One region of the Dietzia maris genome, then DNA from elsewhere that is predicted to be linked to it. Evidence: predicted binding sites of a transcription regulator. Region 1 holds the regulator's gene; the other holds the start of a gene.
The links. The regulator LexA, encoded in region 1, represses DNA repair genes until DNA is damaged. The targets are predictions, from matches to a motif close to CGAACANNTGTTCG.
Positions count from the first base shown of each region.

Region 1 (14,679 bases):
GTCTTGAGGCGCAGCGCGCTCTGGTTGTACAACAGCTGCTCCCACCAGTGGCCCACCACGTACTCCGGGATGTACACGATCACCACGTCCCGCGGCGACTGGTCCCGGAGCCGCTTGACGTAGTCCACGACCGGGCGGTTGATCTCACGGTACGGGGACTCGACGACCTTGAGCGGAACGGAGATGCCCCGGCTCTCCCACTCCCTGACGAGGGTGCGCGTCTCGGCGGTGTCGATGTTCACCGTCAGGGCCTCGATGGTGTCCGGGCGGGTCGCCCTGGCGTACGCGAGGGCCCGCAGGGTCGGCAGGTGCAGTTTGGAGACCAGGACGAGGCAGTGGGTGCGGCTGGGCAGCACGACCTCGCGGGAGGAGTCGTCCAGTTCACGCGCCACCGCGTCGTAGTGCCGGTGGATGAGCCTCATCACGCCGAAGACCGCCACCATGGCGAGGACGGCGATATAGGCGCCGGAGAAGAACTTGGTGGACATAACGATGACGAGGACACCCGAGGTGAGGCCGAACCCGACCGCGTTGACCGCCCGCGACCGGCGAGCCCGCCGACGCACCGCCGGGATCTCCTCGTGCTGCAGCCGCCGTGTCCAGTGGCGGACCATCCCGAGCTGGCCCAGCGTGAACGCCACGAAGACACCCACGATGTACAGCTGGATGAGGACCGTGACCCGGGCGTCGAACGCGATCACCAGCGCGATCGCCGCGATCGCCAGGAGCACGATGCCGTTGGAGAATGCGAGCCGGTCGCCGCGGGTGGCGAGCTGCCGGGGAAGGTACTTGTCGCGGGCCAGGACCGACGCCAGCACGGGGAAGCCGTTGAACGCGGTGTTGGCCGCCAGCACGAGGATGGTCGCGGTCACGACCATGACGACGTAGAACGCGATCGGCAGCCCGGCGAAGACCGGCTCCGCGAGCTGCGCGATCATCGTCTTCTGCTGATACCCCTCCGGGGCGCCGACGAGCTGGGTGGCCGGGTTCTCCGCGATCCGGACCCCGAGCCTGCGCGCCAGCGCGATGAGGCCCAGCAGGAAAGAGACCGACAGCACGCCCAGGATCGTGAGGGTGATCGCCGCGTTGCGGGCGCGGGGCTTGCGGAAGGCCGGCACCCCGTTGTGGATGGCCTCGACACCGGTGAGCGCGGCGCAGCCCGAGGCGAAGGACTTGGCCACGACGAACGCCAGCGCCAGGCCGGTCACCTCGGCGCCCTCCGCGGGGACGAGGTCGAACCCCGCCGACTCCGCGCGCAGGTCGCGGCCGAGGACCTCGACCTGCACCAGGCCCCACACGATGAGGGCGATCATGGACGCGAGGAACGCGTAGACGGGCACCGCGAACATCGCCCCGGACTCCCGGATCCCCCGGAGGTTGAGCGCGGCGAGTCCTGCGATCGCGAGTACGGCGAAGAAGACGGCGTGGGACTGCACGAACGGGATGGCCGAGCCGATGTTCGCCGCCGCGGCGGAGATCGAGACGGCGACCGTGAGGACGTAGTCGATGAGCAGCGCCGCACCAACCCCGAGGCCGGCGCGGGGACCGAGGTTGACCGTGGCCACCTCGTAGTCACCGCCCCCCGACGGGTAGGCGTGGACGTTCTGCCGGTAACAGGCGATGACGACGACCATGACGAACGCGACCGCCACCCCGACCCACGGGGTGAACGCGATCGCCGACATCCCGGCGATCGACAGCACGAGGAAGATCTCCTGCGGGGCGTAGGCCACCGACGACAACGCGTCGGAGGCGAACACCGGCAGGGCTATCCGTTTGCGCAGGCGCATCGTGCCGATGGTGTCGCTGCGGAAGGGGCGCCCCACCAACAGGCGCTTGGCTCCCACGGAGACCCTGGAGATCCTGGACACCGACACATCGTAGGACCCGCGCGCCGCGGCGGACAGCATCCGCGGATGTGAGTAGCGTGACGTCCCTGGGGCACGAGGGTGCGCCGTGAGGAGTGGGACTCGCGATGAGGGTCGTCGTCATGGGCTGTGGCCGCGTCGGGGCGGCGTTGTCCGCCGAGCTCGACGCCGCCGGCCACGCGGTGGTGGTGATCGACCGCGACCCCGCGGCCTTCGCCCGACTGCCCGAACGGTTCGGCGGTCAGACCGTCACCGGCCAGGGCTTCGACAGAGCGGTGCTCACCGACGCCGGACTCGTCGGCGCCGACGCGTTCGCCGCCGTGTCCTCCGGGGACAACTCCAACATCATCGCGGCCCGTGTGGCCCGCGAGACCTTCGGTGTCGAGCGCGTGATCGCCCGCATCTACGACGCCGGTCGCGCCGAGGTCTACGAACGTCTGGGCATCCCGACCGTCACCACCGTCCCCTGGGCGACCGGCCGGCTCGTCCGGTACGTCACCGCCGGGACGAGTCCGGTGGAGTGGCGAGACCAGACCGACAGGGTCTCCCTCGTGGCCCTCGACGCACCGCCGGGATGGGTGGGCCTGCCCGTCGACCGGCTCGCCGCGGAGGTCGGTGGGCGCGTCGCCGCGGTCACCCGCTTCGGCGAATGCCGCATCCCGGACGAGGACACGCTCGTCCAGTCCGACGACGTCGTCCACCTCACCCTGCCCTCGGAGGCGGTGCGCGGCCTGGAGGACCTGCTGCAGCGAGGCCCCTCCGATGCCTGACCCGACTCCCGACCCCACCGTCGACGACTACGCCGACGGCTCCGGCCTGCTCGCCGACGCCCCGTCCCGGGCGTTCCGCACCAGCTCGATGCGGATCGTCGTGGCCGGCGCCGGGGTCGTCGGACGGTCCATCGCCCGGGAACTGCTCGCGGGCGGCCACACGGTGACCCTGATCGACAAGCGTCCCAGCGTGTTCTCCGCCGACCCGGTCGAGGACGCCGACCAGCAGGTCGGTGACGCGTGCGAGCTCAGCGTCCTCGAGCGGCTCCGTATCGAAGAGGCCGACGTCGTCGTCGCCGCGACCGGGGACGACAAGGCCAATCTGGTGGTGAGCCTGCTCGCCAAGACGGAGTTCGCGGTCGCCCGCGTCGTGGCCCGGGTCAACGACCCCCGCAACGAGTGGCTCTTCGACGACCGCTGGGGGGTCGACGTGGCGGTCTCCACCCCCCGACTCATCGTCTCGGTCGTCGAGGAAGCGGTGTCCGTCGGCGACGTCGTCCGGCTCATGACGCTGCGTCGCGGCGGCGCGAACCTCGTCAGCGTGACCCTGCCCCCGCAGACCCCACTGGCCGGGCGCCCCGTGTCCCGCGTTCGGATCCCCCGCGACGCCGCGCTCGTGGCGATCCTGCGAGGAGGGCGGGTGATCGTCCCCGAGCCCGACGTGCCCTTCGAGCCCGGTGACGAACTGCTCGTGGTGGCCCCCGAGGCGGTCGAGGCCGACGTCAGCGAGGCGATCCTGGGGGGTTGACCGTCACGGCGATCTCCCGCCCGTAGTCCCAGCCCGGCGCCAGGGGCAGGTCGTCCCCGCTCCAGAACCTCCCCGGGTCGTACCAACTGGCGTCCCCGGCGGGCCGGAGCACGCTCATCGCCTCCAGGGTCAGGCCCACGACCTCCGCGCAGTAGGCCGCCTCCATGCGCATCGCGGGACCGGGCGAGACCCGCCCGCGCCGCGGGATCAGGTCCAGGAGCCGGCCGCCGCCCACCTCGTCGTCGTCCCCCGACGCCACCCCCGGCCTCCCGGCCACGACTCCGCCCGACGACCGCCGGCCCCGCGACGCCCAGCGTCCCCGCGCCCACCGCGCGGTGAGGCGACCCGCCGACGGGAACGACACGCCGTCCAGGCGCGCGATCGTCTCCAACAGCGCCTCCTCCTGCTCCGTCCCGACCTCCCGTGAGATCTGCCGGAACCACGCCCGCTGCCCGTACGGGCCCGTCCACTGACGCACCGCGGCCTCGAGGTCGTGCAACTGCACCCCGCGCTGGCGGCGGCCCGTCCACACGTCCGGCAGCGCCCTGCCCATCTCCGCGTGCCACAGCAGGGGCGGCATGTCCTCGAGCACCACCGCGACGCCCACATGGTTGACCGGCGCGTTGGTCAGCGTCTGGATGAGCCGGTCCGCCGTCGTCCGGCCGCGGAACAGCCACAGGTCGCCGGTGCGCGTACGGTCGGCCGCCGCGGCCAGCGGCACGGTGTCGATGTCCATGGGGCGATCCTGCCAGGGCGGCCCGGCCGGTCGGCCTAGGCTCGACTACATGGCTCCCCGGGGACGACAGTGGCTCAAGATGATCGGTGCGGCGGGACTGGCGGGTGTCGCGGCCTCCGGGATCCTCGCCGCCAGGTCCGAACGGCGCCGCCGCTCCTACGAGCCGGACGAGATCCGCGAACGACTCCACGAGCGCTACACGCGGATCCAGGCCAGGCGCGACGCCGCCGGCGACTGACGACGCCGTCCGGCCGACCCGGTCCGGGTGCCGATATCCTGGCGGGCACCATGCCGTCGTCCACCTCAGCCCCACCCGAGCTCCGCCGGGCCCGCCACGATCTGCTCGTCCGGCTCGACGAGGTCGGCACCCTCGACGCGCACCGGCTCCGCCCCCGGATCCGCCGGGCCCGCGCCGACCAACTCGACGACCTGGCCCGCCGCGTCGACGAGGCCGCCGAGCGCGTCCGGCGGCGCGCCGAGGCGATCCCCGCTCCCGAGTACCCCGAGCAGCTCCCCGTCAGCGCGCGCAAGGACGAGATCGCGGAGGCCATCCGCGAGAACCAGATGGTCGTGATCGCCGGCGAGACCGGCTCGGGCAAGACCACCCAGATCCCCAAGATCTGCCTCGAGCTCGGGCGCGGCGTGCGCGGCATGATCGGCCACACCCAACCGCGGCGCCTCGCCGCCCGGTCCGTGGCCGAGAGGATCGCGGACGAACTCGGCGTGGAGATCGGCGGCCCCGTCGGCTCCGCCGTGCGCTTCGACGACCGCACCGGACCCGACACCTCGGTCAAGCTCATGACTGACGGCGTCCTGCTCGCGGAGATCCGCCGCGACCGGCTGCTCCACGCCTACGACACGATCATCATCGATGAGGCACACGAACGCAGTCTCAACATCGACTTCCTCCTGGGCTACCTCAAGCAGATTCTCCCGAGGCGCCCGGACCTCAAGCTCATCATCACCTCCGCGACCATCGACCCCGAACGGTTCGCCCGCCACTTCGCGGGCCCCGACGGTCGCCCCGCCCCGGTCATCGAGGTCTCCGGACGTACCTTCCCCGTGGAGATCCGCTACCGGCCGCTCCAGGTCGAGCACGGGGACCGGGTGATCGACCTCGACCCCCTCGACGCGCTCGCCGACGCCGTGGCGGAACTGCTGCGCGAGGACGACGGCGACGTTCTGGTCTTCCTCTCGGGCGAGCGTGAGATCCGCGACGCCGAGGAGGTGCTGCGTGGCCGGAAATTCCGCAACACGGAGATCTTCCCGCTGTTCGCGCGCCTCACCGCCGCGGAGCAGCAGCGCGCCTTCCGCGCCCACTCCACCCGCCGGGTGGTGCTGTCGACCAACATCGCCGAGACCTCGGTGACCGTCCCCGGCATCCGCTACGTCGTCGACACCGGACTGGCGCGCATCTCGCGGTACTCCACCCGTACCAAGGTCCAGCGACTTCCGATCGAACCGATCTCCCAGGCCTCCGCCGCGCAGCGGGCCGGGCGATGCGGTCGCGTGGCCGACGGCATCTGCATCCGCCTGTACTCGGAGGAGGACTTCGAGGCACGACCGGAGTTCACCGACCCCGAGATCCTGCGCACCAACCTCGCCTCGGTGATCCTGTCGATGGCGGACCTCGATCTCGGTCCCGTCGACGACTTCCCGTTCGTCGAGCCGCCGGACCGCAAGGCGGTCCGCGACGGCATGACCCTGCTCACCGAGCTGGGGGCGTTGACGGTCGACGACGACGAACGCCCGCACCTGACCGAGGTGGGCCGCGACATGGCCGCGCTCCCCCTCGACCCCCGACTGGCCCGGATGGTGGTGGAGGGCCACCGCAACGGGGCGCTGGGAGACGTGCTCGTGGTGGTCGCCGCCCTGACGGTGCAGGACGTCCGCGAGCGGCCCGCGGAGGAGCGGGACAAGGCCGACCAGTTCCATCGTCGCTTCACCGACAAGACGTCCGATTTCCTGGGCTACCTCAACCTGTGGCGCTACCTCACCGAACAGCGCCGCGAGCTCTCCGGCAGCGCGTTCCGCAAGATGTGCAAGGCGGAGTACCTGCACTGGCTGCGCATCCGCGAGTGGCAGGACCTCAACGCCCAGCTGCGGAGCATGTGCCGCGAACGCGGCTGGCACCCGCCCTCCGGCCAGGCCTCCGAGGACGACCTGCACAAGGCGATCCTCACCGGCCTGCTCACCAATGTCGGCATGCGCGACGAGGACGCCCGCGAGTTCCGGGGCACCCGCGGCATCCGCTTCCAGATCTTTCCCGGCTCGGACCTGGCCCGTAAGCCACCCCGATGGGTCATGGCGTCTGAGCTCGTGGAGACCTCACGGCTGTGGGCCCGCGACGTGGCGCGAATCGACCCCGCGTGGATCGAGCAGCTCGGGGGCCACCTCACCCGTACCCAGTACTCCGAGCCGCACTGGTCGGACGCCCGAGGCGCCGCCATGGCCTACGAGAAGGTCCTTCTGCTGGGCCTGACGGTCGTGGAGGCACGCCGCGTGTTGCTGTCCCGGGTGGACGCTCCCCTGGCGCGGGAGATGCTCGTCCGCCACGGGATCGTCGAGGGCCGCCTCGACACGCGCGTGCCGGTCATCCGTGAGAACGCCGAGGCCGTGGCGCAGGCGAGGGAGCTGGAGACCCGCAGCCGTCGCCGTGACCTGGTGATCGACGACGAGGCCCTGGTGGCGTTCTACCTCGAGCGGCTCCCCGGCGACATCACCTCCGGCCGTCACCTCGAGTCGTGGTGGAAGAAGCGCGGCCACCGCGATCCGGACTCGATCCGGCTGACCCCCGCCGATATCCGCACCTCGGAGGCCGCCCCCGACGCCGGCGACTTCCCGCCGTTCTGGCAGCAGGGCGACCGCCGATTCGAGTTGCGCTACGAGTTCGATCCGGGCGTCGACGCCGACGGCATCACCGTCCGCATCCCGCTACCCCAGCTGTCCTCGGTGACCACCGCCGGTTTCGAGTGGCTGGTCCCCGGTCTCCGCGAAGAGCTCTACACGGAGATGCTGCGCACCCTTCCCAAGTACCTCCGGCGGCTCTGCTCGCCGCCCGTGGAGTACGCCGCTCTGCTCGCCCGCGACGTCACCCCGCGCTCCGCTCCTCTGCCGGTGGCCCTGGCACAGGCGCTGTCCGCGCGGATCGGGACGACGGTCGACCCGCGGGAGTTCGACCCCACGCAGCTCCCCGATCACCTGCGGGTGCGGTTCGAGGTGGTCGACGGCGAGAAGGTCGTCGCGTCCGGAACGGATTTGGCGGCGCTGCGGACGCGTTTGCAGGACAAGGTGCGCGACACCCTCAACACCCGGCTCGTGCCCGACGACGGGCCGTTCCGCCAGTGGAGTGCCGACACCATCGGAGATCTCGCCCCGTCGGTCACCGGCACGGTGGACGGTGTGGAGGTGACGGTCTACCCCGCCCTGCGCGTCGATGCGGACGGCATCCACCGGGTCGCGTGCGCGACGGAGGAGGAACGCCGGACCAGGCAGGCGTCGGCGGTCCTCACGCTCATCTCGTCTGACCTCGTCTCCGCCTCCTCGATCCTGCGAGGCCGCCCGGTCGAGCAGCGACTGGCCCTGACCCAGTACCCGCACGGGGGCGTCGAGGCACTGGTCTCGGACGCCGCCCTGGCGGCGTGCGGCCGCATCATCGCCCGACGTAAGGGCGTGCCGGTGTTGACGGTGGCGGAGTTCACCGAACTGCGGGACGCCGCCAGGGCGGAGGTGCCGGGGGCCGTGGCATCGGCGATCTCGACGGTCGTGCCCGCCTTGGTGGCGGCGCAGGAGGTGTCCGTGCGTGTGGCTGAGGCCCCGGCCGAGGTCGCCGAGGCGGTGAGACCGTCACTGGAGTTCCTGGTGGGTAAGGGTTTCCTGGCGCGTCATCCGGTCGACGTGCTGCCGCACCTGGAGCGGCACGTGAAGGCGGTCGGTGTCCGACTCGACCTCGCGGAGAAGTCCCCCGCCCGACATCGGGAACTGACAGCCCGGTTGGCGCGGTCGGAGGAGACCGTCGAGGAGGCGTGCGCGGCTCTGCGGCGTCGGCCCGGCGGCGCGCGCGCGACCCGCGAGCTGCGGTGGTTGCTGGCCGAATACAGGGTGGGGTTGTTCGCCCAGTCCCTCGGCACGGCCCGCCCGGTGTCGGCCGAGCGCATCGACAAGGCGGTCGCGAACGCGCTCGCTCCCCGCGCCCGGCGTTGAGCGCCCGGCGGGTCAGACGTTCGCGCGGCGGCTCAGCGGCTCGCGCGGCGGTCTCTGAGTGCGATGATCTCGCGTTCGAAGTCGTCGGCCGAGCTGAACTGCTTGTAGACGGAGGCGAAGCGTAGGTAGCCCACCTCGTCGAGGTCCTGGAGGGGGCCGAGGATCGCGAGACCGATCTCGTGGGCGGGCACCTCGGACGCGCCGCGAGCGCGGACGGTGTCCTCCACCTGCTGGGCGAGGCGCCGCAGGGCGTCCTCATCGATGGACCGGCCTTGGCAGGCGCGGCGAACTCCCCGGACCACCTTGTCGCGACTGAAGGCCTCGGTGACACCGTTGCGTTTGAGGACCGTCAGCAGTGGCGTCTCGAGCGTCGTGAACCGGTGCCCGCACTCCGGGCACTCCCGGCGGCGCCGGATGGCCTGACCCTCGTCGACCGATCGTGAGTCGATCACCCGGGAGTCCTCGTTGTGGCATGTAGGGCAGTACATTCCCGTGTGGCCCTTCGTCGACCGGACTTCACGCCTCCCGGGACGTGGACCACGGGACGCGGGGACGATTGACCACCGTCCCCGACTCATTCTAGGAGGCAGGTGCGCCGGTCACGCGTAGGCGGGCCCGCCGAGGAACGCCACGGCCAGGAGCATGAGTATCCCGAAGGCGATGCCGCAGGCCAAGAGTGCCCAGGCGGGCACGTCATCGACGACACGGGTCGGAGCCGACGACTCGACGCGGCAGGCGCGCACACTGTCGGACGCCACCGGGCGGGCCTGGACGATCCGCCGCGGAGCCGGTGTGCGGGAGGGCGCCGGTGCGAGGGTGGCGACCCGGTCGGCGGAGGCGCCGCGGTTGGGCGAGGCGGAGTCGCGACGGCCCACCGGCCGCGCGCCGGGTCGGGTCCCGGTACGCCCACGGGTCTGACGCTCACCGGACCGGTCGGGATCCCGGCGGACACCGTCCGCGCTCGGTGCGGGAGCGCGGTGTTCTGCCGCGCAGATCTCCGTCCAGCGCGCGGTGGAGTCGGTGTGCGAGTGCATCTCCAGAATGGTCATGTCCACTCCCTGCTCGATACGGTGTGCGAAGCGGATTCGCACAACCGTATGGGTTTCTGTGTACGTCTGTTCGAATCCCGATACGCCTAGAGTTGTATCACGCGACTCCGACAAGGTCACCATTCCGCGACGAAAAACTTCGAACGTGTGTGTGGCGCTCCCCGCTGAGGGGCGATAGGGTGTACACAGATGACGACGTCGAACATCCATTCGCCGAAGGGACCCGAGATGCCGAAGCCCGACTTCGACTCACTGACAGACCGACAGAAGAGCGTGCTACTGCACATCCACGACACGGTCAAGGAGCGCGGCTATCCGCCGAGCATCCGCGAGATCGGGGACGCGGTGGGCCTGCAATCGACGTCGTCGGTAGCGCATCAGCTGCGGACCCTGGAGAAGAAGGGGTTCCTGACCCGGGATCCGCACAAGCCGCGGGCTGTCGACGTCCACGGGGTGCCCGGGCAGAAGGCCCGGGGTCGCCGGTCGCCGACCAGCGAGGTCCGTCGTCCGAGCGGAGCGGTCGAGCCCGTCTACGTCCCGGTCCTCGGCCGGATTGCTGCGGGTGGCCCCATCCTGGCCGAGCAGGCCGTGGAGGAGGTCTTCCCCCTCCCGACCGACCTCGTCGGGTCCGGGGACCTGTTCATGCTCAGGGTGGTCGGTGAGTCGATGATCGACGCGGCGATCTGCGACGGTGACTACGTCGTGGTGCGGCGGCAGAACGTAGCGGACAACGGCGATATCGTCGCCGCGATGATCGACGGTGAGGCGACCGTGAAGACCTTCCGCAAGGACTCCACGGGGGTCTGGCTCCTGCCCCACAACCCGTCCTTCAGTCCCATCCCGGGCGAGCACGCCACAATCCTGGGCAAGGTCGTCACGGTGTTCCGCAAGCTCTGAACCGGCCCTCGACGACGACGCCGCCTGCCCGGGATCGATCGGGTCAGGCGGCGTCGTCGTCGCAGGGGCCGGTCAGGCGGCCCCGTCGCGCGTACTGCTGTCCGAGACGAATTCGCCGAGCTCACCGGCCACCGAGGCGGGCAGCCGCACGACCAGGCGAGTGCCACGGTCGGTGTGCTCCTCCTCGACGACCGCACCCTCGGTGTGGACCCGTGCGACCACGTCACCCCGCGTGTACGGGACCTCTAGAGTCATCTCCATGTCACCGGAGGCCACGATCTGCATGATCCGTTCGAGCAGCTCGTCGACACCCTGCCCCGTGGCCGCCGAGACGAATACCGCGTCCGGCAGGGCGTGGTGCAGCTCGGTGAGCACCACCGGGTCGGCCGCGTCGATCTTGTTGATGACCACCAACTCGCGGGGGCGCTCGGCGTTCTGCTCCTCCACCACCTCGTTGATCACCTTGCGGACCGCCTCGATCTGACGAAGGGGGAACGCGTCCGAACCGTCCACGACGTGGAGTAGCAGCTCGGAGTCGACCACCTCCTCCAGCGTGGACCGGAACGCCTCGACCAACTGCGTGGGCAGATGCCGGACGAAGCCGACCGTGTCGGTGAACACGACCGATCGCCCGTCGGGGAGGTCGGCGCGGCGGGTGGTGGGATCGAGGGTGGCGAACAGCGCGTTCTGTACGAGGACGCCGGCGCCGGTGATCCGGTTCAGCAGGCTCGACTTGCCGGCGTTGGTGTATCCGGCGATAGCGATCGACGGAACGGGCGTGGCACGCCTGCGGTAGCGCTTGGTGTCGCGGGACTGCTTCATGCCCTTGATCTCGCGACGCAGCTTCGCCATCCGCTCGCGGATGCGGCGCCTGTCCGTCTCGATCTTCGTCTCACCGGGGCCACGGAGGCCGACGCCACCGTTGCTGCCGGCCCGGCCACCCGCCTGGCGGGAGAGCGACTCACCCCACCCGCGGAGACGAGGGAGCATGTATTCCATCTGCGCCAGGGAGACCTGCGCCTTGCCCTCGCGACTGGTCGCGTGCTGGGCGAAGATGTCGAGGATCAGCGCCGTCCGGTCGATGACCTTGACGTTGACCGCCTTCTCCAGCGCCAGGAGCTGACCCGGGGTGAGCTCACCGTCGCAGATGACGGTGTCGGCACCCGTCGCGGCGATGACGTCCTTGAGAACGCTCACCTTTCCCGAGCCGATAAAGGTCGCCGCGTCCGGCTTGTCGCGGCGCTGGATGAGAGCGTCGCAGACCTCGGAGCCCGCCGTCTCGGCGAGCTGGGCGAGCTCCGCCATCGCGGCGTCCGCCTGGGCTGCGGACCCCTCGGTCCACACGCCGACCAGTACGACCCGCTCCAGTCGGAGCTGGCGGTACTCGGCGTCGTTGACGTCCTGGAGTTCGGTTGACAGACCCGCCACCCGGCGCAGCGAGGATCTCTCCTCGAGCTGCAGTTCGCCGATGGATGGATCGAGGTCGCGTGTCGGCCGCTCAACGGCCGTGTGATCAATAGTCATTCCCCAGCATCATCTCACATCGGGGCCGCGTGTGTCGCGTATGCGGGCGTGTGATACGCACCGCCGTGGAACCGGCCGCTGGCGACGAGCGCGGACGGACCGGTGAGGGTCGAACCGCCGTCGGCCAGGTGGACCTCGACCTCCCCGCCCGGTACCGCCACGACGACGTCTCCGCTGCCGCGTCCGGCGTCGGCCAGTGCGGCGACCGCCGTCGCCACGATGCCGGTCCCGCATGACATCGTCTCCCCCGCTCCCCGTTCGTGCACGCGCATGGTCACCCGGCCCCCGGTCAGGGGCGTGGCGATCTCCACGTTGACACCGTGTGGGAAGAAGTCGCGATCGAAGGTCGGGGGGTCGGCGACCGGCAGGGCGGCCAGAGCCGCGGCGTCCAGCCCGGGCACGACGCAGGCCAGGTGGGGGTTACCCATGTCGACGGCCACGCCCGCGAAGGTGCGGCCGCCGAGTTCTGCCGAGGAGAGTCCGAGCAGTCGCGGCTCGCCCATGTCGACCCGGACCGTGGCGTCGTCGCCGGAGCGGGACACAATCGTCGCGGGCCGCGGCCCGGAACGCGTGCCGATGGCGATCGTTCCGATGTCGGCCCGGTGCGTGGCCACCAGAGCGTGGGCGAACACCCGGACTCCGTTGCCGCACATCTCGGCGATCGAACCGTCCGCGTTCCGGTAGTCCATAAACCAGTCCGCGGGGTCGACCCCGTCCGGTAGCGCGGGAAGGACCCCGCGATCGACGAGGGCGCCGGCGGTGGCGATCCGGAGGATCCCGTCGGCACCGATCCCGCCGCGTCGATCGCAGAGCGCGCGGACCAGCGTCTCGTCGAGGTCGAGCTCGGCGTGGTCATCGGGCAGGATCACGAAATCGTTGAGGGTGCCGTGGCCCTTGATGAAGGCGATGCCGTCGGTGGCCGTCGGCGTGTTGTGGTCCGGAGTCATGTCGCGATCGTACTAGCGGCGGACCGGCGTTCCGCACTGCGGAAATAGCGGATGAAGCGCCACGACGAGGACATTAGAGTCGGTCGGGAGAACGATCCCCTACCTGAGGAGAGCATCGATGTCCGAACGCATCACCGTCGGCGGTATCCAGGTCGACGAGGTCCTCTACGACTTCGTCAACACCCAGGCGATCCCGGGCACCGGGGTCGACCCCGACGCGTTCTGGGCCGGTGCCTCCGAGATCTTCGCCGACCTCGCCCCCCGGAACCGCGAGCTGCTCGCGGTGCGGGACGAGCTGCAGTCGAAGATCGACGCGTGGCACCACGAGAACCCGGCGCCGATCGACCAGGCGGCGTACAAGGAGTTCCTCCGGGAGATCGGCTACCTCGTGCCCGAGCCCGAGTCGGTCTCGGTCACCACGGAGAACGTCGACGCGGAAATCGCGACCGTCGCCGGTCCGCAGCTGGTGGTGCCGGTCACCAACGCGCGGTTCGCCATCAACGCCGGCAACGCCCGCTGGGGTTCGCTCTATGACGCCCTCTACGGCACCGACGCCATCCCCGAGACCGACGGCGCCGAACAGGGCGACTCCTACAACAAGGTCCGTGGCGACAAGGTGATCGAGTGGGCACGTGAGTTCCTCGACGACGCGGCGCCGTTGGCCTCCGGCAGCCACGTGGGGACCACCGGGTACGCGGTCGTGGACGGCACGCTGCAGGTCACGCTCGCGGACGGCGCGACCACCGGGCTGGCCGACCCGGAGAAGTTCGTGGGCTACCTCGGGGACACCGCCAGCCCCTCCTCGGTGCTGCTGCGCAACAACGGCCTGCACATCGACATCCAGATCGACCCGGACTCCCCCATCGGCTCGACGGACGCGGCCGGCGTCAAGGACGTGGTCCTCGAGTCCGCCGTCACGACGATCATGGACTTCGAGGACTCCGTCGCCGCTGTCGACGCCGAGGACAAGACGCTCGGCTACCGCAACTGGCTCGGCCTGATGAAGGGTGACCTCTCCGAGGAGATCAGCAAGGGCGGCAAGACGTTCACCCGCGTCCTCAACGACGACCGCGTCTACACCTCTCCGGACGGCTCCGGGGAGGTCCGCCTCCACGGGCGCTCGATGCTGTTCGTCCGCAACGTCGGCCATCTCATGACGAACCCCGCGGTCCTGGACGCCGAGGGCAACGAGCTCCCCGAGGGGATCCTCGACGCGCTGATCACCGCGCTGGCGGGCATGCACGGGATCGCGGAGGGCAACGAGCGCGGCAACAGCCGCAGCGGGTCGATCTACATCGTCAAGCCCAAGCAGCACGGGCCCGACGAGGTCGCGTTCACCACCGAGCTGTTCGGCCGCGTCGAGAAGCTCCTCGGCCTGCCGACCAACACTCTCAAGGTCGGCATCATGGACGAGGAGCGCCGCACGTCGGTGAATCTCGCCGCCTGCATCGCGGAGGCGACGGAGCGTGTCGTGTTCATCAACACCGGGTTCCTCGACCGCACCGGCGACGAGATCCACACCTCCATGGAAGCCGGGCCGATGATCCGCAAGGGCGAGATGAAGTCCGCGCGCTGGATGAACGCCTACGAGGACTTCAACGTCGACACCGGCCTGGCGTGTGGTCTGCGGGGCCGCGCGCAGATCGGCAAGGGCATGTGGGCGAAGACCGACCTCATGGCGGAGATGCTCGCCGAGAAGATCGGCCAGCCGCAGGCCGGCGCCAACACCGCCTGGGTCCCGTCGCCGACCGGTGCGACCCTCCACGCGACCCACTACCACCGCGTCGACGTCCTGGCCCGCCAGGAGGAGCTCCTCGCCGGCGGTCGTCGCGCGAGCGTCGACGACATCCTCACGGTGCCGCTCGCCCCGAACACCGACTGGTCGGACGAGGAGAAGAAGGAGGAGGTCGACAACTCCTGCCAGACCATCCTGGGCT
Region 1 covers NZ_CP143053.1:1,867,103-1,881,781, forward strand. Annotated here, with positions in the region: gene VYL96_RS08585 (APC family permease) at 1-1,910, opposite strand, end outside; gene VYL96_RS08590 (potassium channel family protein) at 1,976-2,638, shown strand; gene VYL96_RS08595 (potassium channel family protein) at 2,727-3,386, shown strand; gene VYL96_RS08600 (hypothetical protein) at 3,361-4,122, opposite strand; gene VYL96_RS08605 (hypothetical protein) at 4,172-4,360, shown strand; gene hrpA (ATP-dependent RNA helicase HrpA) at 4,411-8,325, shown strand; gene nrdR (transcriptional regulator NrdR) at 8,358-8,813, opposite strand; gene VYL96_RS08620 (hypothetical protein) at 8,925-9,374, opposite strand; gene lexA (transcriptional repressor LexA) at 9,603-10,271, shown strand; gene hflX (GTPase HflX) at 10,344-11,795, opposite strand; gene dapF (diaminopimelate epimerase) at 11,810-12,742, opposite strand; gene VYL96_RS08640 (malate synthase G) at 12,861-14,679, shown strand, end outside.

Region 2 (14,679 bases), 540 kb from region 1:
CGACGACGCCGGAGAGCATCGCGCCGGCCCCGAGGGCGTGAGCGCCGTGGGCGAGGGCGGTGGCCGTGGCGCCGCAGACCAGTCCCACGGCGGGGAGCGCCGTCATGGCGCGTCCGGCCGCGGTCGCGTCGGGGACGCCGCCGCGGCCGACGGGGATAACCGTCATCCACGACAGCGAGAGGCGGACCGCGTCGATCACGAGCCGTCAGTCCCGGCCGCTGACCCCGGCGTCGGCGAAGGTCGCCATCTCCGTGAGGATCGCGACGGCGTTGTGGACGACCGGTAGGGCGGCGACGGCGCCGCTGCCCTCACCCAGTCGCATCGCGTGCTCGAGGATCGGGTCGAGTGACAGGTAGGTCAGCGCCGCCGAGTGGGCGGGTTCGGCACTGCGGTGCCCGGCCGCCCACCACTGACGGCAGCCGGGCGCCAGCGCCTCGGCCATGAGGGCGGCCGAGGTGACCACCGAGCCGTCGAGCAGGCACGGCGTCCGGCGGATCGCCGCCTGAGCGAGGAACCCGGCCATCGCCGCGAGATCGGCACCGCCGACCTTCCGCAGCATCGCCACGGGGTCGCGGAGGTCGCCGGACGCGCGGTACATGGCGTCGCGGATGGCGGCGGTCTTACGCATCCATCCCTCGTCGTCGACGCCGGTACCGCGCCCCACGAGCTCGACGGGCTCGTGGCCGGTGACCAGGCACGTGAGGACGGTAGCCGGAGTGGTGTTGCCGATGCCCAGGTCACCCGCGATGAGCAGGTCCGCCCCGGAGTCGACCTCCTCGTCGGCGATGCGGCGGCCGGCGGCGATCGCGGCCCGCACCTCCTCGGGGCTCAGCGCGTCCTCCCGGTCGATGGAACCGCTGGAGCGGCGGACCTTGTGGTCGTCGAGACCCCCGGGGCGCTCCGCGGACATCGCCATGTCGGCCACCCGGACCGTCGCGCCGGCGGTGCGGGCGAGGACGGACACGGCCGCGCCCCCGGCGACGATGTTGTCGGCCATCTGCAGGGTGACCTCCCGCGGGAACGCGGAGACCCCGTGCTCGGCGACACCGTGGTCACCGGCGAACACCACGACGCGAGCCCGCTCGAGCGGGCGCGGCGGACACGTGCCCTGGCACGAGGCGATCCAGACGCCCAGCTCCTCGAGGCGTCCGAGGGACGCCGCGGGCTTGGTCAGCGTGAGGTGGCGACCGCGGGCCTCCTCGGCGACCGCGTGGGACGGCGGGTGGACCGGCGGGAAGACGACCGGGTCGTCGTAGTGCGCGACGTCGGAGCGTCCGGGGAAGTCCTGCGAGGCTCCGGTGTGCGCGTCGGTGGGCGTGCTGGCGGGAGGCTCGGCCGGGGTGTCGGCGGGCGCGGTCGTCGCCGCGGCCGTAACGACGGGCGTGGTGGCGGCGGGGGTCGGGCGCGCGTCGTCGAGGGGTAGCGCACGCCCGGCGACGACGAGGACCGCCGAGTCGCACACCTGCGCCAGTCGCCGGTTGAGCGAGCCGATCACGTCGGCGAACACCCGGCCGGAGAGGGTGTCCGGGACCACGCCGAGGCCGACCTCGGGGGAGACCAACACGACCGGGCCGGGGTGCTCGGCGACCGCGGCGACGAGCGCGTCCGTCTCGTCGGCGACCGCGGAACCCCCGTCGGTCCACCCGAGAGTGGCGTCCATGCGTCGGGTGAGCCAGCCCCCGAGGTCGTCGACGAGGACGGTCGAGTCCGGGTGCTCGGCGAGGACGCGGGTGACCTCGTCGGTCTCCTCGGTGACCCACTCGTCCGGCCTGCGGTCGCGGTGCGCGGCGATGCGGGCGGTCATCTCCGCGTCGTCGGGGTCGCGACGGGCGGTGGCGACGTACACGACGTCGGTACCGGTGGCGGCGGCCACGGACTCGGCGTGGGCGGATTTACCCGAGCGGGTGCCACCGAGGACGAGCAGGCGCATGGGTCAGACCCTTCCGGGGAGCAGCGGGGCGGGATCAGATGGCGTCGCCCGGGCGGACCCGGGGACGCGGGGTGCGCAGCATCCGCGGCTGGGTCGCGCGCATGACCGCGTACCAGCCCATGCCGAAACCGGTGTCGTCGGTGTCGGGGAACCGCTCGCGGACCGCCTTGTTCACGGTTCGGCCGAGGAGCACGCCGTCGATCACGACGACCGCGATGAGGACGAGGAACAGCGTCTGACTGAACGCCAGCAGCTCCGGGTTGGGGATGAGTTGGAAGACGATGACGAACAGCGCCAGTGGCATGAACCAGTTGATGAGTCGGCGGTGGGTGTCCACCCAGTCGCGGGCGAAGCGCCGGACCTCGCCGCGGTCGCGGGAGAGGACGTAGCGGTCGTCGCCCTCCATCATGAGCTGGCGGCGTTCCTCGCGGGCGGCGCGCTCCTCGGCCTTCGCGGCGCGGCGCTCCTCCTTGGTCATGGAGGCCTGCGCTGCCTTGCGGCGCTCCTTCGCCTCCTTGCGGGTGAGCGGAGCGGTGACCGGCCCCTGGCGCATCCCGCGGGCGCGCTCCTGGTCGCGGCGGCGGGGCGTGGGCTTGCCCTTGCCCGCGGGACGCCGCGGGTCGACGGCGGGCTCGGGCGTCGACTCCGTCGCCGCCTCGGGGGCGGGGGAGTCCTTGCCGGTCTCGTCGTCTCTGGAGCCGAATGCGCGCAACTTCACGCACTCAAGGCTAGGCGATCCCCGGTTGTGCCGGACATTCACCCGTACGAGGTGGCAGGCGTATCGTGTGGAGGGGAACGGGAGCCGGGGAATAGAGGACTCCCCGGTGGACGTTGGAACCTGCATACGTCCCCGAAGCCCTCTCGGATCGCAAGGAGAACCGACATGACCACTGCGGAGAACACCGCCACCGGCGTACTGCTCACCGAGGCCGCCGCCGCCAAGGCCAAGGCCCTGCTCGATCAGGAGGGTCGTGACGACCTCTCCCTGCGCATCGCCGTCCAGCCCGGTGGCTGCGCGGGCCTGCGCTACCAGCTCTTCTTCGACGACCGTTCGCTCGACGGCGACGTGGTGGACGACTTCGGCGGCGTCAAGCTCGCCGTCGACCGCATGAGCGTCCCGTACCTCATGGGTGCCTCGATCGACTTCGTCGACACCATCGAGAAGCAGGGCTTCACGATCGACAACCCCCAGGCCACCGGTTCGTGCGCCTGCGGCGACTCGTTCAACTGACCCCTCGGTCGCGCTGACCGCCTGACGACCCGGACCGATCACGCATCGGTCCGGGTCGTCTACTGTCTGGGGCATGCCCGTCGTCATCACAGGTTCCATCGCCACCGACCACCTCATGACCTTCTCGGGTCGCTTCTCCGAGCAGCTCCTGCCGGACCAGCTCGCGCACGTATCGCTGAGCTTCCTGGTGGATTCGCTACAGATCCGGCGCGGCGGCGTCGGTGGCAACATCGCCTTCGCGCTCGGCGTGCTCGGTCGTCGGCCCCATCTGGTGGGCGCGGCGGGCGAGGACTTCGCCGACTACCGCGACTGGCTCGAGCGGCACGGCGTCGACTGCTCGGCGGTCCACATCAGCTCTGCCCTGCACACCGCCCGGTTCGTGTGCACCACCGACTCGGAGATGGCGCAGCTCGCGTCGTTCTACCCCGGCGCGATGGGGGAGGCCGCCACCATCTCGTTGGCCCGCCTGGTGGAGCGGATCGGCCGCCCCGAGATCGTCCTCATCGGCGCCAACGACCCGACCGCGATGAACTCCCACACGGCGGAGTGCCGCGAGCTGGGCCTGGATTTCGCCGCTGATCCCTCCCAGCAGCTCGCGTTCCTCGACGGCGAGGCGGCCACCGCCCTGGTGGACGGTGCGCGCTACCTGTTTACCAACGAGTACGAGTACGAGCTGCTGCTCAACAAGACCGGCTGGACGGCGGCCGAACTCGACGCCAGGGTCGGCACCCGCGTCACGACCCGCGGCGGCAAGGGCGTGGTGATCGTCGAGCAGGGCTCCGAGCCGATCGAGGTCGGGATCGTCCCGTCGGACAACCTGCTCGATCCGACCGGCGTGGGCGACGCGTTCCGCGCCGGCTTCCTCAGCGGTGTCCTCGACGGACTGTCGCTCGAGCGCTCGGCCCAGTTCGGTGCGCTCATCGCCACGCACGTCCTCGAGACCACCGGCACCCAGGAGTGGACCATCGACCCGGTGGCCGCGCGCCGCCGTCTCGCCGACACCTACGGCGACGAGGCGGCCGAGGAGATCTCCTCGCTCCTCCCGGCCTGACCCGCCGCCCGGTCCGCCGTGCCCGCCCCCGGGGTCAGAGGCGGACCGGGTACTCGCGCCGCTCGATGTCGGGGGAGATGCGCCCCTCCACGAAGATGCCGTGCCAGATCATGAAGCACAGCATGGTCCAGATCCGACGGCTGTGGTCGGAGTCGCCACGACGGTGTTCGTCGAGCATGCGCATCACGGCGTCCTTGTTCACGTACTCGTCGGTGCCCGACGCCGCCACGTGCTCGCGCGCCCAGTCGTGCAGTTCCGGCCCGGCCAGCCAGTGGCGCGTGGGCACGGGGAAGCCGAGCTTGCGCCGGTGCAGCACGTGCGCGGGCACGATCCGTTCGAGCGCCTTGCGCAGGGCGTACTTGGTGGTGCCGTGGGCGATCTTCTCGGTGTACGGCAGCCGCGAGGCGACCTCGTAGACCTCGCGGTCGAGGAACGGCACGCGCAGTTCGAGGGAGTTGGCCATGGTGACCTTGTCCGCCTTGACGAGGATGTCGCCGCGCAGCCACGTGAACAGGTCGAGGTGCTGCATGCGCGCGACGGGGTCCCAGCCGCGGGAGCGCTCGTAGATGGGCGCGGTGACGTCCTGGTGGCTCCACTCCGGGCGGTAGTCGCGCAGGACGGAGCGGACCTGGTCTTCGGAGAACGAGCGGGCGTTGCCGTAGTAGCGATCCTCGAGGGTCATAGACCCGCGGTGCAGGAGGCTCTTGCCCCGGGTGCCCTCGGGGATCAGCTCGCTGGCCCTGCCGAGCGCGCGACGTAGGGCGCCGGGGACCTTCTCGAACGGCGCGAGCGACAGCGGTTCCTTGTAGATGGTGTAGCCGCCGAACAGTTCGTCGGCGCCCTCGCCGGACAGCACGACCTTGACGTGCTTGCGGGCCTCACGGGCGACGAAGTACAGGGGGACCAGGGCGGGATCGGCGACGGGTTCGTCGAGGTACCAGATGATCTCGGGAATCGCAGCGGCGAACTCTTCGGGGGAGACGACCTTGACGATGTGCTCGACCCCGATCGCGGCCGCGGACTCGGCGGCGACGTCGATCTCGGAGTAGCCCTCGCGCTCGAACCCGGTGGTGAACGTCAGGAGGTTCTCGTTGTGGCGTCGGGCCAGCGCGGCGATGGCGGTGGAGTCGATACCGCCGGACAGGAACGATCCGACGGTCACGTCGGCGCGCATGTGCTTGGCGACCGAGTCCTCGAGGGCCGCGGCGATCTCGTCGTAGCGGCGCTCGGCGTCGCCGTCGGCGACGGGCGCCACGGGGAAGGTGGGTTTGAAGTACCGCTCGATCACCGGCTCGCCGCCGGGGGTGAGGGTGGCGTGGCACCCGGACTCGAGGCGCCGGACGCCGCGGGTGAGGGTCTCGTCCTCCGGGACGTACTGGAGGGTGACGTAGTGCTGGAGGGCTCGGGTGTCGAGGGAGGTGTCGACGACGACGAGGTCAATCAGTTCGGTGATCGACTTCTTCTCGCTCGCGAACACGGTTCCCCCGGGCCCGGTCGCCATGTACAGGGGCTTGATGCCGAAGGGGTCGCGGGCGACGAAGAGCGACCGCTCGACGGTGTCCCAGATGGCGAAGGCGAACATGCCGCGGAGCCGGCGGACCGCCGCGGGGCCCCAGTGGTGGAAGGCGACGATGATCGGTTCCCCGTCGCCCTCCGTCTCGAAGGTGGCGCCGAACTCGCGCCGCAGCTCGTCCCGCAGCTCGAGGTAGTTGTAGATCTCGCCGTTGAACACGAGCGCGTAGCGGTCGGGCTGCTCCGGCGGGCCCCAGCGGAGCGGCTGGTGTGAGTGCGAGATGTCGATGATCGACAGGCGGTTGAACCCGAAGGCCATGTCGCCGTCGACCCAGGTGCCGACCTCGTCGGGCCCGCGGTGGCGCTGGCACCCCATGGCGCCGAGCACGCGGGCCTCGTGGGTACGGGCGGAGCCGTCAGGGGTGATCAGACCGAGCAGGCCACACATTCGTCGGGTACCTCGTCCATCGTCGTCGTAGCGTCCGTGATGACCCGCCTGCGCGGGTCCGGACGCGTTCGAATACTACTGGTCCGTGGGTTCCCGCCCGTCCCGGCGGACGGCGTGGGGGCCTCGCGGGTGAATTGCCGGACCCGCGGCTTTCATTCTGAGAGCCGTGGTCTACTCTTCTAAGGTGTCCCGGCCACGTGGCCGGTGCCGCTGATCAGGAAGGCGTGATGGTGGAACAGCGTGACGGGCGTCGTCGGACGCGCAGGGCGACTCTCGCGGTGGCTCTCGGTTCATTGGGCTTGCTGTTGTCCGGTTGTAGCCTCCAGACCGACAACAAGTGGTGGAACCAGACGATCAACTTCGGATTCCCGACCGGTGTCACCCCCGAGGGCGTCGCGATCCGCGAGTTCTGGACGGGCACCGTCATCACTTCGCTGATCGTCGGGTTCTTCGTGTGGGGCCTGATCTTCTGGTCGATGGCCGCCTACCGCAAGCGGAAGAACGACAACGGCGAGTTCCCGCGGCAGACGGCGTACAACGTGCCGCTGGAGCTGATCTACACGGCTGTGCCGTTCGTGATCATCTCCGTGCTCTTCTACTTCACCGTGGTCACGCAGAACAAGGTCCTCGACCTCCGTCCGGAGGAGGAGGTCGGCGTCAAGGTCGACGTCACCGCGTACCAGTGGAACTGGAAGTTCGGCTACAACAAGGTCGACGTGGCCGGTGCGAGCATCGAGGATGGCACCAACTACGAGGCGCAGCGTCAGGCCGAGGAGGCCGGTGTGCTGTCCGACGAGGCCCGCGAGGCGCTCGGGAACGAGGGTGAGCCCGCCGCCGGCGGCCCGATCCACGGCCGTCTCGCCGAGGACAAGTCGTACCTGCACTACAACAACATCGAGACCGTGGGCACCTCCGAGGAGGTCCCGGTCCTGGTGCTGCCGACCGACACCCGCATCGAGTTCCGGCTCGCGTCGGCGGACGTGATCCACTCGTTCTGGATCCCCGAGTTCATCTACAAGCTCGACGTCATGCCGCACCCCGGCAAGAACCAGCAGTTGAGCATGTTCCAGATCGAGGAGATCGAGCGCGAGGGCGCCTTCGTCGGCCGCTGTGCCGAGATGTGCGGCATCTACCACGCGATGATGAACTTCGAGCTGCGTGCGGTCTCCCCGGAGGCGTTCGCCGACTACATCGAATTCCGCCAGGCCAACCCGACCGCGACCAACGCGGAGGCGCTGGAGTCCATCGGGGAGGAGCCGTACTCGATCTCCACTGCACCGTTCAAGACCGGCCGCAGCGATACCCGCGACCAGAACAACACCATCGAGACCGCGTCAGCTAACTGACGGTTCTCCCGGTATCACGCGAAGGATTTCTGAACGATGAGCGCAACAGTACGAATCTTTGACGCACTGTTTATCTTCCTGGCCATCCTGGCCATCGCGTACGCGTACCTCACCGGTACGTCGCGGACGGGCGTCGAGTGGGTCGGTACCACGGCCCTCGTGCTCTCGGCCGGCCTGAGCCTGCTGATCGGTGGTTACCTCCGCTTCGTGGCGCGGCGCATCAGCACCCTGCCCGAGGACTACGAGGAGGCCGAGGTCTCCGACGGTGCCGGTGAGCTGGGTTTCTTCAGCCCGCACAGCTTCTGGCCGTTCCTGCTGGCCTTCTCGGTCTTCGTCATCGGCTACGGTGCGGCGTTCTGGAACTGGTGGGTGCTCATCGGTGGCGCCCTCGGCGTGATCTTCTGCGCCTCCGGTCTGGTGTTCGAGTACCACTGGGGTCGCGAGAAGCACTGACCTTCTGATCGTCTTCCGCCGGGGCCCGGCGTCGCTGTCCGCGACGTCGGGCCCCGGCGCTTTTCGCCGCGCGCCGGCGGCCCGTGCCGTTTAGAAGGGCGGTGGGTCGGTGTCGGTGGTGGGGTGGCCGGTTGTGGGTGGGGGTGTGGTGGTGTTGGCGGCGCGTTCGGCGGCGAGGCGTCGGGCGCGTCGGAGCCAGTGGGTGGCTTGTGGTCGAGGGTCGAGCCAGGGCCGGCGGGGTGGGGCGTCGTCGGTGGGGTCTGGGTCTGGGCCGGGGTCGGGGGCGGGGGCGCGTTGGCGCCAGCGGGCCAGGGGGCCGGTGGGGTGGGTGGTCAGGGTGTGGCCGGTGTCGGTGGTCACGGTCAGGGTGCCGTCGGGGGCGAGGTGGTAGTGCCAGCCGTGGAAGGTTTTGAAGCGGTGGTGTTGGCGGCACATGCTGGCGAGGTTGGCTTCGATGGTCAGTCCGCCGGCGGTGGGGTCTGTGTGGTTGAAGGGGCGGACGTGGATGCTATGTCGCAGGCGTCGGCGGGGACGGAGCAGCCGGGGTGGCGGCAGGTGCCGTCGCGTAGGCGGATGCGGTGGGCCAGTCGGTCGCTGATGCGGTAGCGGTGGGCGTGGTGGGGGTTGTCTGTGGCGCCGGGCGCGGTGTCGGGCACGGTGATGGTCGCGCCGGTGCTGCGGGTGAGTAGTTCGATGAGGGCGTCGATGGTGGCCGGGCCGCCTCGGGGGAGGTAGACCTCGGGTTCGCCGTCGGGGCCCGGGGGCGCGAGCACGGTGATGGTGGGGCGGACCTGGGTGGCCAAGGGGCGGGCCCCGGCCTGTGCGCCATCCCGTGCGCCGGTCTGCGCGGCGTCGCCGCCTGTGCGGGTGGTGGCCGGGTCGTCTGGGTCGGTGGGGTCGAGGAAGGCGGCGACGAGGGCGTCGGCGCGCAGTTCGTCGATGCTGCGGATGTACTCGGCGTCGACGGCGTCGCCGCTGGCGCGGGCGGCCTCGAGGCGGGCCTTTTTGTCGCGGGTGGCCTGCTCGGTGGCGGCGCGGTGCAGGACCTCGTAGAGGGTGGAGGCTTCGGTGGCGGTGAGGTGGGCTGTCAGGTCGGCCATGCCGTCGGTGCCGCGGCGCAGGCGGATGTGGCGTTCGCGGGTGGCGGCGGCGCGGCGGGCGCGGACGCCGGCGGGGTCGTGGTCGGTGATGATGCGGTCGAGGGTGCCCAGGATGGCGTCGCGGCCGGGGCGGGTGCCGGCGGCGATGGCGGCCATAAGCCAGTCGATGATCTCGCGTTGGACGGGGCCGCGGTGGGCGGAGTCGACGGTGCGCATGTGGCGGGCGAGCAGGGTGGCGGTGTCCTCGTCGAGGCGGCCGGTTTCCATGGCCTCGACCAGGGTGGGGAAGCGGGTGATCAGGGTGCGGGCCCGGGTGAGCAGGGTGCGGGCGCGGTTGTTGTGCACGCCGTAGGCGGCGACGATTTCGGCGCAGGCGATGTGGAAGGGGTCGATGACGGCGTGCTCGGGCCGCAGGTCGATCTCGGGGTCGTAGCCGGCGGCCAGGTCGCGCCGTTCCTGCTCGTCCTCGCACACGGTGTAGAGGTCGTAGCAGGCGCGCAGTCGGGCGGCGGCGGCGATGTTCTCGGCGTACAGGGCCTGCACGGCGGCGGCGCCGGCCGCGGCGATGGCGGGACAGTTGACGGAGCCGTCCGGGTGCGGCTGTGGTGCTCGCGTCATCGGTGACCGCCCCTTCGTGCGTGGGTGTGATCGCCGCCCGGCCGGGCGAGGATCGCTCGTGTGTTCGATCAAGTGAACACTAGCAACCCGCTACGACACGATGGGGTCCCAACTCGTCTACTCGCAGGGAGGGCGAGGGGCACCGGGCGGCGAGACGCCGGCCGGACGGAAGGGGCGGAGGCGGCGGAGCGGCCACGAGAACGGGCCTCGTCCGCAGTGTGCGGTCGAGGCCCGTTCGTGGGGTGGTGGGGTCGCTTACAGCCCCATGTCCTTGGCGATGATGGTCTTCATGACCTCGTTGGTGCCGCCGTAGATCCGGTTCACGCGATTGTCGGAGTAGAGGCGCGCGATCGGGTACTCGTTGATGAAGCCGTAGCCACCGTGCAGCTGGAGGCACCGGTCGATGACCTCGGCCGCGACCTCGGTGCAGAACAACTTGGCCGAGGCGGCCTCGGCGGCGGTGAGCTCGCCCGCGTCGAGTGCCTCGAGTGCCCGGTCGGCGACGGCCTGAGCTGCATCGACCTTGGCCTGGCAGGCCGCGAGCTCGAACTTGGTGTTCTGGAAGGCGGCGACGGGCTTGCCGAACACCTCACGCTGCTGGGTGTACTCCTTGGCGAAACGCACCGCGGCGGCGGCCTGTGCATAGGCGCCGAAGGCGATGCCCCAGCGTTCCGACGGCAGGTTCTGGCCGAGGTACGAGAAGCCCCGGTTCTCCTCGCCGAGGAGGTCCTCGACGGGAACCTTGACGTCGGTGAAGGACAGTTCGGCGGTGTCGGAGGTCTTGAGTCCGACCTTGTCGAGCTTCCGGCCCACGGAGTAGCCCTCGAGCGAGGTCTGCACCGCGAGCAGGGAGATGCCGAACCGGCGGTCGTCCTCCCGCGGCGGCGCGGTACGCGCGCAGACGATGACGCGATCGGCATGGACGCCGCCGGTGATGAAGGTCTTGGCCCCGTTGAGGATGTAGTGGGTGCCGTCCTCGGAGAGCTTGGCGGTGGTCTTCATGCCGGCGAGGTCCGAACCGGTGCCCGGCTCGGTCATGGCGATGGCCCACATCTCCTCGCCGGAGACGAACTTGGGGAAGTACCGCGACTTCTGCTCATCGGTCGCGAGCATCTTCAGGTAGGGCAGGCAGAGGGCGACGTGGACGTTGGAGCCCCCGAAGCTCACGCCTGCGCGGATGACCTCCTCGGATTGGATGGCCTCGAACTTGTGCGAGTCGAGGCCGGCACCGCCGTACTCCTCGTCCACGGTGATGCCGAACAGGCCGAGGTCGGCGAGCTTGTAGTAGAAGTCGCGCGGGACTATCCCGGCCTCGTACCACTCGTCGTAGTGGGGGACGACCTCGGACTCGATGAAGTCGCGGAGGGTCTTCCGGAAGGCCTCGTGGTCTTCGTTGAACACAGTGCGGCGCAAGAGGGTGCCTTTCCATCTGGAGCCCGCCCGGGTCGGCGGGCCGATCGTGCCGGAGGGGAGCGGGGAGTCGGGTAGTGGACTGTTACTGGTGAGTAGCTTACAAGAATCCGACTGCGCTCCGCGGGTTCCTCACCTCATCCGTTCCGGTTATCTCACTCATTGCCCGGAGTGAATTCCAGGCCGTTGTCGGCGACGATCCGGATCGGACCGCTGACGTCCGTCCCGTCGACTCGCCGGCCCTTCTGGGTCACTGCGACGACGCCCTTCTCGCGGAGCTCGAACGCGACCGACCGCGCCGTCTCCATGTGGTCGCGCCAGCGTTCCCCGCCGACGACCCGGGCTGCGTCCGAGGGGCAGATCGACCCGGTGCCGCGGGAACGTAGGAGGGTTCTGATCGTCGCCTCGAGTCGCTGCCGCGTGCCCTCGTCGGTCGGCTCCCACCACGGATCGCCGCGCTCACCGAGGGCGACCTTCGCGTCATGCACCATCACCCGCGCCACATCTCCCCGGGCCTTGACCTCCCGCCGCCCGGTCATCAGTGCGCGAACCAACTCGGCGCGGAGCTTCTCGGGAATCGAGGGGTCGGTCGCGCGCCAACGCCTCACGCCGACCACGATGTAGCGGCCGGCGTCCGGGTGTTCCACGCCGTCGGCAGGGCCTTGCTGCTCGTCGCTCACCCTGTCGATCATGCCTGCGAGAGTCCGCGGTCGGCGGTGATCGCATCCGACGGCGGTCAATCCGAGTCCGGTGTTATCGTCACGACAGGGCACTGAAACGTGTTCCACCGGATGAGACAGAAGACGAGGGATCTTCGTGACGGCGCAGGACAGTACTTTCGACGCGGAATTCGACGTGGTGGTCGTGGGATCGGGGGTGGCCGCGCTGTTCGGTGCCGCCGCCGCGGCCTCGCGCGGACTGTCCACCTGCCTGATCGAGAAGACCGACCGATTCGGCGGAACCTCCGCCTACTCCGGCGGGGCGGTGTGGCTGCCGGGAAACGCCGTCCTCGCCAGAGACGGTGTCGACGACTCCGTCGAGAAAGGGCGGACCTACTTCCGTGCGGTGGTGGGCGACCGAACCGACCGGGATCTGCAGGACGCTTTCCTCAACACGGGGCCGGAGGTCGTCACCTTCCTCCAGGAAGAACTGGGCATCCCCACGAGGTTCCAGGCGTTCCCCGACTACTTCGACGCACCGGGGCGCCAGGAGCAGGGTCGGAGCATCTACCCGAAGCCGATCAAGGGCGAGGAGGTCGGGGATCGGGTGGCTGATGTGCGCCCGCCGGTTCCCGCCGACCAGTTCGGGGCGGCCGAGGACACCACCCGGCTAGCCCCGGTGATTCACGGGGATCTGCGGATCGCTGGGTGAAAATAGACCGAAGTGCTTCCTGAACAGGGGAAACTGGGACTTGTCTAGAGCTCCAGGTTCTCAAGCAGAAAGCACTCGGTAGGTGAAGCGTACTTCGTGGTCGTCTGGTCTGTCGTTCTCCGTCGAGGATGTCGGGGTGATTGCTCATGCCGGGGTCATCGCGCCACGTCTTCTGGCTGATCGCGTCGGCCTGACCGCCGAGCTGTCGGGGGCCATGGCGCAGCGCCGATCCATCCCGATCCATGACCGTGGACGGGTGTTGACCGATGTCGCGGTGATGCTCACCGGTGGCGGCACGTCCATTGCCGATATCCGCGTCCTGCGCCACCAATCCACGGTCCTGGGTCCGGTCGCCTCCTCTCCGACGGTGTGGCGCACGCTGGATGAGGTCACCGCTGGTAAACGCAAGAAGATCCAGGTCGCGCGTGCCCGCACGCGGCGGCACGTTTGGTCCCAGCTGCCTGGCGGGGTGCCGGCCTCTAAGTGCGCGGGCCGGGATCTGGGGGACACGGTCGTGCTTGATGTGGATGCCACCATCGTGGTCACCCACAGCGAGAAAGAACAGAGCGCGCCAACCTATAAGCGCACCTTCGGCTACCACCCGATCGGCGTGTGGTGCGACAACACAGAAGAGTTCCTCGCTGCGAGCTTGCGCCCGGGCAACGCGGGGTCGAACACCGCGGCCGACCACATCGACGTCCTCGGGCAAGCCATCGCCCAGATTCCCGCCGCCCATCGGCGTGATCTGCTGATCCGATCCGACGGCGCCGGCGCCTCCCATGACCTGTTGGAGTGGATCTCCGAGCAGAATCGGATCCGTGGTCGGCGGGTGGAGTACTCGGTCGGCTTTTCGATCACCGCCGGAATCCGCCGGGCCATCGCGATCGCCCCCGACACCGCGTGGGGGCCAGCGGTGAATCAAGGCGGCGACCTGAGGCCGGGCGCGGAGATCGCCGAGCTGACTGGACTGCTGCCGCCCAGGATGCTCGCCAAGTGGCCCGACGGGATGCGGGTCATCGTCCGCCGTGAGCGGCCCCACCCCGGCGCCCAGTTGTCGATGTTCGAGGAACTCGACGGGTGGCGCTACCAGGCGTTCGTCACCAACACCGCCACCGGTCAACTGCAGTTCCTCGAGGCCAGGCATCGGGCGCATGCCCGGGTGGAGGACCGGATCCGCCACGCCAAAGACACCGGCCTGGGCCGTCTGCCCTCGCGAGAGTTCGCTCTCAACCAGGCATGGCTGGTGGCGGTGATGATCGCCGCCGACCTCGTCGCCTGGACCCGGATGCTGGCCTGCACCGGCGCCGCCGCCATCCTCGCAGCGTGCGAGCCCAAAGCGATGCGCTACCGCTTCCTCCACGTCGCCGCCCTACTGACCCGCAGCAGCCGACGTAGACGGGTCAAAATCCCCGAAACCTGGCCCTGGGCCACCGCCATCGAAGCGGTGTTCCACAAGATCGCCGCGATCCCCAAACCGGCCTGACCCCGCCTGCCCACCCTTGAGAGCACCACCCGGAGACCCGCCCACCGGCAGCGCCAGCCGGCGCCCAAACACGTCTACACGACCCGCCGGGCACAACATCCGTAGAGAACCGACTCCATCACGCCCCATGAATCAGCGGGGCTAGAGGGAGGCCGCGCGTGGGTCGCCAGGCTCGTGCTCGCGCTTGACGCGATGGACTCCGCCGAGACGCGTCTTAACACCGCGGCCCGCGAGCTGGTGCGCGACGAGGACGGACGCGTGATCGGGGTGGCCGTCGACGGTGACGGTGGCCGCCGGCTGCTCGGTGCCCGTCGGGGCGTGCTGGTCGCCGCGGGTGGGTTCGAGCGTTCCGGGGAGCTGCGTCACCGCTGGCAGCAGATGCCGACCGCCGAGTGGTCGTCCTCGCACCCGGACACCGGCTCCGGCGACGCGGTCCGCATGTTCGAGGACGTCGGGGCGCAGCTCGACCTGCTCGACCAGTCGTGGTGGTGCCCCGCCACCCTCTTCCCGAACGGCCACGCGGCGTTCACGCTGGGGTTCCGCTCCGGGTTCATCGTCGACGGCACGGGCCGTCGGTTCGCCAACGAGCTCCTGCCCTACGACCAGATGGGGCGCCGGATGCGCGCCCGGATGGCGGACGGGGCCGGTGACGAGTTCTGGCTGGTCTTCGACGACGCCGAGGCCGGGGGCTTCCCGGCGATCTGTATCCCGGCGCCGGAGCCCGAC
Region 2 covers NZ_CP143053.1:1,323,593-1,338,271, forward strand. Annotated here, with positions in the region: gene VYL96_RS06050 (adenosylcobinamide-GDP ribazoletransferase) at 1-199, opposite strand, end outside; gene cobT (nicotinate-nucleotide--dimethylbenzimidazole phosphoribosyltransferase) at 206-1,930, opposite strand; gene VYL96_RS06060 (DUF3043 domain-containing protein) at 1,965-2,648, opposite strand; gene VYL96_RS06065 (HesB/IscA family protein) at 2,814-3,161, shown strand; gene VYL96_RS06070 (carbohydrate kinase family protein) at 3,235-4,212, shown strand; gene asnB (asparagine synthase (glutamine-hydrolyzing)) at 4,247-6,172, opposite strand; gene ctaC (aa3-type cytochrome oxidase subunit II) at 6,400-7,518, shown strand; gene VYL96_RS06085 (cytochrome c oxidase subunit 4) at 7,555-7,971, shown strand; gene VYL96_RS06090 (hypothetical protein) at 8,062-8,406, opposite strand; gene VYL96_RS06095 (DUF222 domain-containing protein) at 8,430-9,689, opposite strand; gene VYL96_RS06100 (acyl-CoA dehydrogenase family protein) at 9,945-11,102, opposite strand; gene VYL96_RS06105 (DUF3253 domain-containing protein) at 11,255-11,791, opposite strand; gene VYL96_RS06110 (FAD-dependent oxidoreductase) at 11,916-12,470, shown strand; gene VYL96_RS06115 (IS1380 family transposase) at 12,553-13,953, shown strand; gene VYL96_RS06120 (FAD-binding protein) at 14,071-14,679, shown strand, end outside.
Region 2: a site for LexA is predicted at 9,743-9,756, ahead of VYL96_RS06095 (DUF222 domain-containing protein). Genes of this name have one in related genera too.